Regions from separate parts of the Pantoea alhagi genome, predicted to be linked through region 1. Evidence: riboswitches for the same ligand, from Rfam matches in the RefSeq annotation. Region 1 holds a riboswitch; each other region holds the start of a gene.
What was found. Region 1 has a riboswitch for thiamine pyrophosphate ahead of thiB (thiamine ABC transporter substrate binding subunit). Riboswitches for the same ligand answer to the same signal wherever they lie in the genome.
Positions count from the first base shown of each region.

Region 2: another riboswitch for thiamine pyrophosphate. It lies ahead of thiM (hydroxyethylthiazole kinase); the one in region 1 lies ahead of thiB (thiamine ABC transporter substrate binding subunit).
Region 3: another riboswitch for thiamine pyrophosphate. It lies ahead of thiC (phosphomethylpyrimidine synthase ThiC); the one in region 1 lies ahead of thiB (thiamine ABC transporter substrate binding subunit).

Region 1 is NZ_CP019706.1:767,954-772,502, forward strand. Features, by position in the region: gene sgrR (HTH-type transcriptional regulator SgrR) at 230-1,891, shown strand; TPP riboswitch at 1,929-2,031, shown strand; gene thiB (thiamine ABC transporter substrate binding subunit) at 2,077-3,063, shown strand; gene thiP (thiamine/thiamine pyrophosphate ABC transporter permease ThiP) at 3,039-4,549, shown strand, end outside.
Region 2 is NZ_CP019706.1:3,058,685-3,063,233, reverse strand. Features, by position in the region: gene fbaB (class I fructose-bisphosphate aldolase) at 1-207, opposite strand, end outside; gene thiD (bifunctional hydroxymethylpyrimidine kinase/phosphomethylpyrimidine kinase) at 359-1,159, opposite strand; gene thiM (hydroxyethylthiazole kinase) at 1,156-1,947, opposite strand; TPP riboswitch at 1,980-2,076, opposite strand; gene B1H58_RS14270 (GNAT family N-acetyltransferase) at 2,343-2,852, shown strand; gene B1H58_RS14265 (GFA family protein) at 2,945-3,367, opposite strand; gene B1H58_RS14260 (transketolase family protein) at 3,515-4,459, opposite strand; gene B1H58_RS14255 (transketolase) at 4,474-4,549, opposite strand, start outside.
Region 3 is NZ_CP019706.1:1,903,744-1,908,292, reverse strand. Features, by position in the region: partial or broken gene B1H58_RS08960 (arsenic transporter) at 1-4, opposite strand, end outside; gene B1H58_RS08955 (metalloregulator ArsR/SmtB family transcription factor) at 94-447, opposite strand; gene nudC (NAD(+) diphosphatase) at 706-1,479, opposite strand; gene rsd (sigma D regulator) at 1,617-2,123, shown strand; TPP riboswitch at 2,497-2,596, shown strand; gene thiC (phosphomethylpyrimidine synthase ThiC) at 2,681-4,549, shown strand, end outside.

The sequences.
Region 1 (4,549 bases):
AAAGCACAGGAAAACGAAAAAAGCCAGCAGCGTCAATGCCTGCTGGCGGTGTAATTGCACTCTACTCAGATGTAATAGCGGGGCGAGAGTTCCACAATATCGAACAGGCCCCGCCAGGATAAAAGTACGCCAGCCAATAAGGCTGCCTCCCGCACTTTTATCTGCCGTTATTATCGCCATAATAAGGGAACGGAAAAACTACCCAATCCTTTAACAGAGTTCCCCTTTTATGCCTTCATCACGCCTGCAACATCATTTTATTCGTCTGTGGCAGAGCTGTAACGGCCAGACGCAGGAAACCACGCTGCAACTACTGGCGCAACAGATGCACTGCTCGCGTCGCCATATGCGTAACCTGCTAAATGCGATGCAGGCTGAAGGCTGGCTGCGCTGGGAGCCAGAGGCAGGACGTGGCAAACGTTCACAGCTGCATTTTTACGCCACCGGGCTGGCGCTTCGACAGCAACGCGCCGAAGAGCTGCTGGAGCAGGATCGCATTGAACAGCTGGTGCAGTTGGTTGGCGATAAAAACCAGGCGCGACAGATGATCACCTCGCGCCTGGGACGCAGCTTTCGTCAGGGCAAACATATTCTGCGCATTCCCTATTATCGTCCGCTGCTTAACCTGCTGCCCGGCTCGCCGCTGCGTCGTTCGGAAACCCATCTGGCGCGGCAGATTTTCAGCAGTCTGCTACGCATAAATGAGGAAAACGGGGAACTGGAACCGGATATTGCCCACCACTGGCAGTGCCTTTCACCACAGCACTGGCGTTTTTATTTGCGTCCCGCTATTCAGTTTCATCATGGCCGCGAGCTGGATATGACGGATGTGATCCTTAGCCTGCAGCGTCTGACGTCACAGCCGCTCTTCTCCCACTTAAGCGCGATTGAATCACCTACGGCCTGGACGCTGGATATTCACCTTAGTCAGCCCGATCGCTGGCTGCCGTGGCTGTTAGGCAGCGCCAGCGCAATGATCCTGCCCAGAGAGTGGCCAGAGCTGCCCAACTATAGCCGCCAGCCGATCGGTACCGGCCCCTATTCAGTGGTGCAGAACCAGCAGTCGCAACTTAAGATACAGGCGTTTGATGACTATTTCGGCTATCGCGCCCTGATTGATGAGGTCAACATCTGGGTACTGCCTGAAATCAGTGAAGAGCTGGTTTACGCAGGCGTTAAACTACAGGGCGGCAATGAGGATGAGAAATCGGAAGAGAGCCGGCTTGAGGAAGGCTGCTACTTTTTACTGTTCGATCAGCGTTCGGAAAAAGGGCGCGATCGGCAGTTACGCCGTTGGGTCAGCACCCTGCTAAACACCATAACGCTGCTGAACAACGCAAGCGCCGGTTATCAGCGCTACTGGTTTCCCGCCTGGGGATTGCTGCCGCGCTGGCATCATCGCCCGCAACAGCACACGCTTGACAAACCGGAAGGGCTGACTGAACTGACGCTGACCTGGTATAGCGATCATATTGAACATCAGGGCATTGCCAGGCTGCTGGAGCCATTGCTGGCGGCGCAGGGGGTCCGCCTGATTACGCAGGAGATCGATTACGCCAGCTGGTATCACGGCACGGCGAAAAGCGATCTCTGGCTGGGCAGCGTTAACTTTACCCTGCCGCTGAAGTTTTCCGTTTTTGCCCTGCTGTATGAACTGCCGCTGTTACATCACTGCATCGATATTGACTGGCAGGCTGATGCCGGACGCTGGCGTCGGCAGGAACTTTCGCTGGCGGAATGGTGTCAGGCGCTGGTAAATAACCATCACCTGCATCCGTTGTTTCATCACTGGCTGCTGCTGGAAGGTGAGCGCAGTATGCGCGGTGTGCGGATGAATACGCTGGGCTGGTTTGATTTTAAGTCTGCATGGTTCGCGCCGCCGGAAACCTGATGCTTTCGTTAACTCACCGAAAACACTACACTAACAGCCGTTCTCAACGGGGTGTGGAAAACAACAAACTTTCCACTGAGAGAAACCCGTCGAACCTGATCCGGTTAATACCGGCGTAGGGATTTGAGATGCGGTATCCCCTCAGATCATGCGCCCTGTTATTTTTCCTCCTCAAGGAGCGCAACGTGTTGAAAAAATTTTTGCCCGTTCTGCTGTTGCTGTCTGCCCCGGTTTTGGCTGCCAGACCCACGTTAACCGTTTATACCTATGACTCCTTCGCTGCTGAATGGGGCCCTGGCCCGGCGGTAAAGAAAGCATTTGAAGCGCAATGCGGCTGCGAACTGAAGTTTGTCGCACTGGAAGATGGCGTGTCGCTGCTGAATCGTCTGCGTATGGAAGGTAAAAACAGCAAGGCTGATGTGGTGCTTGGGCTGGATAATAACCTGATTCAGGCGGCGGAACAGTCCGGTCTGTTTACGCCCGGCAACGTCGATACTGCCAGCCTGACGCTGCCGGACGGCTGGCATAACCGCACTTTTATTCCCTATGACTACGGCTATTTCGCCTTTGTATACGATAAAAACAAGCTGAAAAATCCGCCGCAAAGCCTGAAAGAGCTGGTTGAGAGCGATCAACCGTGGCGGGTGATCTATGAAGATCCGCGTACCAGCACGCCGGGCCTCGGCCTGCTGCTGTGGATGCAAAAAGTGTACGGTGACGATGCCCCGCAGGCGTGGCAGAAGCTGGCGAAGAAAACCGTTACCGTTACCAAAGGCTGGAGCGAAGCCTACGGTCTGTTTTTGAAAGGCGAAGGCGACCTGGTACTGAGCTACACCACCTCTCCGGCTTATCACCTGATCGCCGAGAAAAAGGATCACTATGCGGCGGCGAATTTTGCTGAAGGGCATTACCTGCAGGTTGAAGTTGCGGCGCAGCTGAAAAACAGCAGCCATCCGCAACTGGCGCAGCAGTTCATGCAATTTATAATCAGTGAACCGTTCCAGCAGACGATCCCCACCGGCAACTGGATGTATCCGGTAACCAAAACCGCCCTGCCCGACGGTTTCAACACGCTGACGGTGCCGAAAACCGCGCTGGAGTTTACGCCTCAACAGGTTGCGCAGCAGCGCGCTGAATGGATTAATACATGGCAACGCGCCGTCAGCCGCTGATCCCCGGCTGGCTGTGGCCTGGCCTGCTAACCGCCACGCTGCTGGTTACCGTGGCGCTGCTGGCCTTTGGCGCGCTGTGGTTTAACGCGCCGGAGAGCGACTGGCGCAGCCTGCTGCAGGATAGCTATCTGCGGCATGTGGTTGCGTTTTCATTCTGGCAGGCGCTGCTTTCTGCACTTTTGTCAGTGGTTCCGGCGATTCCGCTGGCGCGGGCGCTCTGGCGGCGGCGTTTCCCTGGTCGTCAGCTGCTGCTGCGGCTATGTGCGATGACGCTGGTGCTGCCGGTCCTGGTGGCAGTGTTCGGTTTGCTGAGCGTTTACGGACGCGAAGGCTGGCTGGCGCAGCTCTGTGCGCTATTCGGCGTCAGGTATGATTTCTCTCTCTATGGGTTACAGGGCATTTTGCTGGCGCATGTGTTCTTTAATCTGCCGCTGGCGACACGTCTGCTGTTGCAGGCGCTGGAAAATATTCCCGGCGAACAGCGTCAGCTGGCGGCTCAGTTAGGGATCGAAGGCTTTAATTTCTTCCGCCTGGTGGAGTGGCCCTGGCTACGCCGCCAGATTTTACCGGCGGCGGCGCTGATTTTTATGCTCTGTTTCGCCAGCTTCGCTACCGTGCTATCGCTGGGCGGCGGACCGCAGGCGACCACCATCGAACTGGCGATCTTTCAGGCGCTCAGTTATGACTACGATCCTGCGCGGGCAGCCTTGCTCTCTCTGTTGCAGATGGTTTGCTGTCTGGGGCTGGTGATGCTAAGCCAGCGCCTGAGTAAGGCACTGCCTGGCGGCGATGTTTCTCTGAACGGCTGGCGCGCGGCCCATCGCAGCCTGGGCTCACGGCTGCGGGATACGCTGTGCATTACGCTGGCGCTACTGTTACTGCTGCCGCCGCTGCTGGCGGTGATTGTTGACGGCGCGCTTCAGGGCTTTAGCAGCCTGCTGCACCAGCCGGCTCTCTGGCAGGCAACCTGGACTTCGCTGCGAATTGCACTGGCCGCCGGTCTGATTGCCGTGCTGTTAACCATGCTGCTGCTGTGGAGCAGCCGTGAGCTGCGTCAGCGTCAGCGCCTGCTGGCCGGGCAGGCACTGGAGATGAGCGGCATGTTGATCCTCGCAATGCCAGGCATTGTACTGGCGACCGGCTTCTTCTTGCTGCTTAACAGCAGCGTCGGGCTGCCGCAGCAGGCAGATGGCATCGTGATCTTTACCAATGCGCTGATGGCGATCCCGTACGCGATGAAAGTGCTGGAAAATCCCATGTATGACATTACCGAACGCTATCAGCGTCTCTGTTTGTCACTGGATATTCGGGGCTGGCAACGGGTGCGGATGATTGAGCTGAAGGCGTTGAAGCGGCCGCTGACTCAGGCGCTGGCCTTTGCCTGCGTGCTTTCCATTGGCGATTTTGGCGTTGTCGCGCTGTTTGGCAACGCCGATTTTCGTACGTTGCCCTTCTATCTTTATCAGCAGATTGGCGCCTATCGCAG
Region 2 (4,549 bases), 1.9 Mb from region 1:
AGAGAGATAGCCGGTGCCCGCCAGCCGCCCGGAGTTGTACAGCGTCTGCATATTGCGCAGCACTGCAGGGGGACGATTGTTATCAATCATCACCCGATCAATATAATCCGCGCCCGGAAGGTAAAGGCTTTCCGCTGGAATGGTCATGCAGCGATGTTGCAAAAGGCTGTCTGCTTCTTTGCCCAGTAACTGTACGATGTCCGTCATGTTTGCTCCTGTAAATTGAGGCGAGGCTTGACTGGTCGGGCAGAGTTCCCACCGCCCGACGACCCGCCACAGACTGACCTCCTTTCCCTCACTTACGCAAACTGCTGACTCCATTTTTCAGAAATATTCGCGGGTAAATTTTACGTTACGCCTACCACCAGCGGTAAAAATGGTGCACAGGCCCGATGCCCTTTCCTACCTCCAGCGTATCAGCCTGTTCCAGCGCACCCTGTAGCCAGTTTTTAGCCGCAGCAATCGTTGTGGCCCAGTCATTATGACGTGGGCGTAGGGCAGCCAGCGCCGAAGAGAGCGTACAGCCGGTACCGTGGGTATTACGCGTGGCGATACGCGGCGCGGTAAAACGTTGCTCACCTTCACGGGTAAACAGCCAGTCCGGACTTTCGGCATCACTGAGGTGCCCGCCCTTGATCAGCACCGCCTCGCAGCCCAGCGCCAGCAGCGCTCTGCCCTGCTGCTTCATTTCCGCCTCATCGCGCGCATGATGCGTTTCCAGCAGCGCCGCCGCCTCCGGCAGGTTAGGCGTAATCAATGACACCTGCGGCAACAACTGCTGGCGCAGCGTCTCTACCGCCTGCGTTGACAACAGCGCATCGCCGCTTTTCGCCAGCATCACCGTATCCAGTACCACCCAGGGAATGGCGGCGTGGCGAAGCCTTTCCGCGACCGCTTCGACAATATCGCTCTCCGCCAGCATGCCGATTTTGGCGCTATCAATACGCACATCGCTTAATACTGAATCCAGCTGTGCGGCAACAAAGTCAGGTTCGATACGGTAAACCGACTGCACGCCGCAGGTATTTTGCGCTACCAACGCCGTGATCACGCTGGTGCCATAAGCGCCCAGCGCAGAAAAGGTTTTCAGATCGGCCTGGATACCTGCGCCGCCGCTGGGATCGGTACCGGCAATGGTTAATGCGTTAATGCGGATCATGCCAGCGCCTCCTCATTCAGGTTCCAGAGTCCGTCAAGAAAGGCCGGGATAAAGCTGCCCGGCCCGCTTGTTGAAGCTGCCGCCTGAGCACCGACGCAGGAGATAATCTGGCAGGCGCTGGCAACATGCAGCAGCCGATCGCCCGGCAGCGCCGCAAAGCCAGCCACTACCGCCGAAAGCGCGCAGCCGGTGCCAACCACGCGCGTCATCAGAGGCGAGCCGCCTGGAATGCGCAGCGTGCGCTCGCCATCGGTGACGTAATCCACCTCGCCGGTAATGGCAACGATGGTGGCATAGCGCCGGGCCAGCTGCCGGGCAGCAGAAAGCGCTGATTCCGTCGGGTGCTGCGTATCCACGCCGCGTCCGCCGCCCTGCTGTAGCGCCAGCGCGAGAATTTCAGAGGCGTTGCCACGAATCGCTGCGGGCTGCAGCGTCAGCAGTTGCTGGCAGAATTCGCTACGCAAGCGCAGCGCCCCTACCGCTACCGGATCGAGCGTCCAGGGCGTGCTGGCGGCGTTAGCGGCGTTGACTGCCGCCAGCATGGCTGCGGCGCGCGGCTGGGTCAGCGTCCCGACGTTAATCAGCAGCGCATCGGAGATAGCGCTAAACTGCGCGGCTTCTTCGGCATCGATAACCATCGCGGGCGACGCGTGAAGCGCCAGCAAGACGTTAGCGGTAAAGGATTGCACCACATCGTTAGTCATGCAGTGGATCAGCGGCGCACGCTGGCGGAACAGGGAGAGAGAGTGCGCAACAAGCGCGTTATCAGGCAGGTCAGGCTGTTTCATAATGCTCCTGGCCGACGTTCAGGAAGCAATGCCGGCCAGGCATCTGACTTCCCTACGCTGGCATTATCCAGATCAGGTAATACGGGTATTTCTCAGCCTTCACAAAGAAGGGCACCCCGAGTCATTTAAAATCAATGGGTTGTAATTAGCGTCTTGTTCAGACCTGTTAAGGATAATGCCAGTGGGAACAAGGAGAAACAAGTTTTAAAATCAGTACAGGAAGAGGCATAAATGATACTTGCCGCAGACTGTGAAAAGCCACTAACTAATGCGAGAACAACCATGGGCCTGACACTATTTTATTCACCATGATCTGTAACAAAACCACAAACTGCAACGGGCTATCCGGCTGTGTCAGATAGCAATATCACAGGATGCCAGGCTGCCCTCATGTCATGAATATCTTGATCGGATCTGCGCGAGCTGAGCACTTAGCCGCGCTACAATCTATTGAATTAGCATCGTTTGAAACGTTACGCAACGAAGGTGCCGTTGCCGGATCGCCTGCCGCAGGCAGTATTGAAGAATTCAGCAAGCTATTGCATGAAGGGTTGCTGCTCGCTGCCTTTGCTTCAGGAGAAATTCCGGTCGGGTTCGCCGGTGCCTTTATTGTTGATAACTGGCTACATATCGCCGAAGCTGATGTCCATCCAACCTGGCAGCGTCGGGGGATTGGCCGACAATTAATGAATGCGCTTCTTTCAGAAGGGAAGCGGCGTGGCTTAACGGGTGCCTCGCTGACAACCGATCGCTATGCGCCATTTAATGCTCCTTTTTACGCCTCGCTTGGGTTTCAAATCGCCGAAGGTAAGGTCATTCAGCCCCGTCTGAGAGAATTGCTCACAGCGGAAGTCGCATCAGGATTAAACCCGCAACGCCGTGTTGCGATGCAACTCTTCTATTGATGTCGGGTTGGTTTTCAGGGCACTCAACAATAAATGGCGGTCAGCGGCGAAAAGCGCGGGTGTGCTGCGCGTTACGCCGCATCTTTTCTTTCCTACACCTCAAGCAATCGCAAAAGAGCATCCAGTGACGCTACCGGGCCGCTGTGATTCCTCTCTGAACGGGTTGTATCCCAGGACTTTGCATCATCCGTGCAGTAATCAGCGATGCAGGGAATATTTGTATCCTCATCCAGCAAGCCTACAGGGATCCATACGTAAGGCATTCCCCTTAAGATATTAGGAACCGTTGAGCCACACGCCGAACAAAAATCGGTGCGGTAACCGCCTGGTTTTGTCCAGCTTTTGATCGCGCCCTCACCCTTTATCCAGGCAAAGTTTTCCAGCTTAACCAGCGTTGCCAGATTAAAGCCAACTCCCGTTTGCTTGCGACAGAGTGAACAGTGACAGCGATAAAATGCCTTCGGCGGGACGACTAATCTAAACCCTACGCTGCCACACAGACATGAACCATCCATTAAAATGCACTCCATACCGGCTATTGTTTACTGACTGCCAGCGTATTCCCCCTGACCTCTCACCCCTGTCAGCATACGTCTGGCATTCTCCAGGCATTACATTAGCTTATATATATCAATGCATAACAGTTTAATTTTTGGTAGCGTTTACGCGTGATTCATCATATTCAATGCCTGTTGCACAATGCCCGCTGCATCAATACCGTGCCAGGCGCGCATGTCTTTACGGTCGGCGGCAATTGCATAGTCTCCATCCGCAATGCCAAGCCGTTTTAGTTTCGCGCCATGACCATATTCGGCCAGTACCTCGGCCACAATGCTGCCGACGCCGCCGTTAACGTTATGTTCCTCAACGCTTATCACCCTATCCATTCCGCGCAAACTCTCGCTAAGCGCCTCACGATCCAGCGGCCTGATGGAAGGAACGTTGATCACACGGGTGGTGATCCCCTGGTCAGCAAGCCGCGAGGCGGCGTCAACCGCCTCATGAACCGTCGATCCCATCGCCACCAGCGCAATATCGTTACCGTCGCGCAGGAGATCGATTGCCCCCGGGCGGAAGCGATATGATTCATCATGTAGCTCCGGCAGGGCTTTACCATCCAGACGAATATAAACCGGGCCAACATGCGCCAGGGCATAATCAATAATCTGACGGCACTCCAGCGGCGATGACGGCGCGAAGATTTGAATATTGCCGAATCCCCTTACCACTGAAATATCATCAATAGCATGATGCGTGCTGGCCAGCGGCCCATAACTGGCACCGGCATTCAGCCCAAACAGCTTAACGTTAGTGTTGTTGTAGCAAACGTCCACCTTGACCTGTTCGTTGGCGCGTGCAATAAGAAATGGCGCGGCGTTACAGGTTACGGCGATTTTCCCCGCCAGTGCTAATCCAGCGGCGGTGCCTACCAGCGTCTGTTCAGCAATCCCAACGTTAACGATACGGTCGGGAAACTTTTCGATAAAGGGCGCGATTTTTGCGGTGGAGGTAGAATCAGCTACCACAGGGATGATATCCATGCCCTGCCCGACGGCATCAATAAAAGCCGTGACCATGACATTTGCCAGATGTTCTGCGTTATTCATTTTCATTACCTCCCTCAAAGATCTTTCAGCTCATTCATCGCCAGAGTAATTTCATCGCCTTTCGGCACCCGGTGGTGCCATTCTGGCTTA
Region 3 (4,549 bases), 1.1 Mb from region 1:
ACATACTTTCTCCTTTGGATATAAAGCCTGCAAACCGGACTAAAGATAGCCCTGCCAACAAGTATGAAAAATCATATGTGTTTGGGTAAATTTTTAAATGCAGACAGGCTTGCCGTTGGTGGTCGCGTTATTCCTTTCAGCCTGCTGACTGAGTTGCAGAATGTCATCGCGCTGACACAGGTAAGCCTGCTCAATCACCGCAGCAGCCCAGGCGGGCATGTGTGGTGATAACCGATAATAAATCCACTTGCCGTCACGCCTGTCGATAAGCAGACCGGCGTCTCTGAGTAACGCCAGATGCCGGGAAATTTTAGGCTGACTTTCTTTCAGCATTGACGTGAGTTCACAGACGCAAAGCTCTCCTTTTTCGCGCAACAGCAGCACCAGACTGAGTCGTGTTTCATCAGAGAGATTTTTGAAAAGCTGAAGAGGCTGAAATTGAGGCATGATGACTCCTGAGTCCGGAATTGAAGACATTCTCGCTGCCTGCAATCTGTGAGTCAATCATATATTCATTAATTCAGATATGTTTATCTGGCAATGGCTCATCTTGTGATAATTCGTTTACGGTATGCCTGCACAGGTAAACCAGAAGGATGCAATCAATCTTCGAGCATTCAACGTCCGCTTTTCGCTCATAGCGGACGTTCATCGTTTACAATTTCTGCGTAAAGTTTCCGCCTGCCTGATTGATATCAAACACAACTATTCATCCGCTGCGCGACAGAGCGCTACCGTATCTTCAATCAGGCGGCGGGCAACGGTGCCAGCTGGAGGCAACTGCGGCAGAGCGTCATAACGAAACCAGTCGGCATCGATCAGCTCGTTATTATCGATTTGCAGTTCGCCTCCTTCATATTCCGCCATAAACGCCATCATCAGCGAATGAGGAAAGGGCCAGGGCTGAGAGGTGACATAGCGCAGATTTTTCACCCGCACGCTGCTCTCCTCCATAACTTCACGCGCCACCGCCTGCTCCAGCGTTTCGCCAACTTCAACAAACCCCGCCAGCACGGTGTAAATACTGTTGCGATGGCTTGCATGCTGCGCCAGCAAAATTTTATCGTCACGCCGGATGGCGACAATAATGCAGGGAGCGATTTGCGGATAGTAACGCTGTCGGCAATGGCCGCAGAGGCAGGCATTTTCACGACTGCTGAGATGCATTTCATGACCGCAGTAGCCGCAATAACGATGTGAACGAATAAACTCAGCCAGCTGTACGCCGCGACCTGCCAACTGAAACAGCCCGCTATCGATATCGATAATTTGTCGTATCGATCCCATCTGATCGTGACGGTTCTCACGGATCAACCAGACCGGGTCGCCCTGCCATTCGCCGATAATCGCGCCCTGCGATCCCACCAGACCACAATTTTCTGCCGTACCGTACGGTAATTCACCGTTTGGCAACCAAATTTTTTGTTCGTGGCTGACAACCCACCAGCCAGCGTCTACGCTTTTGATCGCACGTTCCATAAAAAAGTCATCCTTTGCTTCAGCACTTTTGTGACTGGGGCCGTAATTATTCTTAAAAGTGGAACGGATACGGGACACAGCCTCTGTACTGATGTTAAGTATAAGTAGCGGTAAGACTATAACTCACGGAGACAAACATGCTTAACCAGTTAGACGTTCTGACCGAGCGCGTAGGTGGCAGTAATGAACTGGTAGACCTTTGGCTTAATGCGCGCAGGCAGCTTTTGGTTGCTTATTATCAGGTTGTTGGCATCAAACCGAACAAAGAGTCTCTCACCGCCCTTGATGAAAAGGCGCTCGACAATTTTTGTCAGAATCTGGTGGACTATCTTTCTACCGGCCATTTCAATGTTTATGAACGCATTATCGAAGAGATGACTGGCGACAGCCCGTTGCTGGCTGCTGCACAAATCTATCCTGCGCTGCAGGGTAATACTGAACAAATCATGCAGCTTTACGATACCCATTTTGAAGCAGCTATCGATCATGATAACTGCATGGAGTTCCAGCAGGCGCTATCTGAAGTGGGCGAAGCGCTGGAAGCGCGCTTCACGCTGGAAGATAAACTGATCCAACTGGCCTTTGAGAACAATTTAGCTGCGCTGGCTGCGGCTAACGATCAGGCGCTGGCACGTCCGGCGTAACCGTTAATCATTTTTTATACCCTAAATAATTCGCGTTGCGGGCAGGCAGCGACGCAGTGAGTCCCCAGGAGCTTACACCGGTAAGTGACTGGGGTGAGCGAGGAAAGCCAACGCACCAGCAACGTGAAGTATGACGGGTATACCCTAAATAATTCGCGTTGCGGGCAGGTAGCGACGCAGTGAGTCCCCAGAAGCTTACACCGGTAAGTGACTGGGGCGAGCGAGGAAAGCCAACGCACCAGCAACGTGAAGTATGACGGGTATACCTCTTGTAGTTTTGCCAACGCCCCTTTATGCTGAAGGGGCTTTTTTATAACCTTGTCGCAACATAACGCGTGCGAGGTGTCGCCAGCAGCCTGTCTGCAGCGCGATTTTCTTCTTGTCGGAGTGCCTTTTAGGCTGAGACCGTTAATTCGGGATCCGCGGAACCTGATCAGGTTAGAACCTGCGAAGGGAACAAGAGTACAGATCATCTCACGGCGTCAATCCGTATTGACGCCGTGTCGTTACTCCTTCCGAGCTCCGGACAAGCAATGTTCCTTTATCTGGAGTTTGCTATGTCTGCTAAACCAAACCGTCGTGAACAGCGCGCCCAGGCGCAACAATTTATTGCCTCTCTGCAGGGAACCGCATTTCCTAATTCAAAGCGTATCTGGATCCAGGGCAGCCGCCCCGACATTCGCGTACCGATGCGTGAAATCCAGTTGAGCCCAACGTTGATCGGCGGTGATAAAACCGCGCCAGTCTATGAAGATAACGAGCCGGTTCCGGTTTACGATACGGCTGGCCCGTATGGCGATCCCGAAGCAACTATCGATGTGCACAAGGGGTTGCCGCGCCTGCGCAGCGCCTGGATTGAGCAACGTGCTGATACCGAACAGACAGAACTTAGCTCCAGCTACAGCCAGCTGCGCCTGAAAGATGAAGGGCTTGATCATTTGCGCTTTGATAACCTGCCGCGTCCGCGCCGCGCGCAAGCTGGCCGCCGTGTTACCCAACTGCACTATGCCCGTCAGGGTATCATCACGCCGGAAATGGAATTTATCGCCCTGCGGGAAAACATGGGCCGCGAACGTATTCGTAGCGAAGTTCTGCTCCAGCAGCATCCTGGCCACAGCTTTGGCGCTCAGCTGCCGGAAAACATCACACCGGAATTTGTGCGCCAGGAGGTTGCCGCAGGCCGCGCGATTATCCCTGCCAATATCAACCATCCCGAAGCAGAGCCAATGATTATTGGCCGTAACTTTTTGGTTAAGGTGAATGCCAATATCGGCAACTCTGCCGTCAGCTCCTCTATTGAAGAAGAGGTTGAAAAGCTGGTTTGGTCCACCCGCTGGGGCGCGGATACCGTGATGGATCTCTCTACCGGACGTTATATTCATGAAACGCGCGAATGGATCTTGCGTAACAGCCCGGTGCCGATTGGTACGGTTCCAATTTATCAGGCACTGGAAAAGGTCAACGGCATTGCGGAAAACCTGACCTGGGAACTGTTCCGCGATACCCTGCTGGAGCAGGCGGAACAGGGCGTGGACTATTTTACTATCCACGCGGGGGTGCTGTTGCGCTATGTGCCAATGACGGCAAAACGTCTGACCGGTATCGTTTCGCGCGGCGGCTCGATTATGGCTAAGTGGTGCCTCTCCCATCATCAGGAGAGCTTTCTGTATGAGCACTTCCGCGAAATCTGTGAAATTTGTGCCGCCTATGATGTTTCTCTGTCGCTGGGCGATGGGCTACGTCCCGGCTCGATCCAGGATGCCAATGATGAAGCGCAGTTTGCCGAACTGCATACGCTGGGCGAGCTGACCAAAATTGCCTGGGAGTATGACGTTCAGGTGATGATTGAAGGACCGGGACATGTGCCAATGCAGATGATCCGACGCAATATGACCGAGCAGCTGGAGCACTGCCACGAAGCGCCTTTTTACACGCTCGGCCCGTTGACCACCGATATCGCCCCCGGCTATGACCATTTCACCTCCGGTATCGGCGCCGCCATGATTGGCTGGTTTGGCTGTGCGATGCTCTGCTACGTCACGCCGAAAGAGCATCTGGGCCTGCCGAATAAAGAGGATGTTAAGCAAGGCCTGATTACCTATAAGATCGCCGCACACGCCGCCGATCTGGCGAAAGGTCATCCCGGCGCGCAGATCCGCGATAACGCCATGTCAAAAGCGCGTTTTGAATTCCGTTGGGAAGATCAGTTTAATCTTGCACTCGATCCGCATACCGCTCGCGCTTATCACGATGAAACACTGCCGCAGGAATCGGGCAAGGTCGCACATTTCTGTTCGATGTGCGGTCCGAAATTCTGCTCAATGAAAATCACGCAGGAAGTGCGCGATTACGCGGCAAAACAGCAGGCTGAGGCGCAGCCGATTGAAGTGGGCATGGCTGAGATGTCACAGGCATTTCGTCAGCGT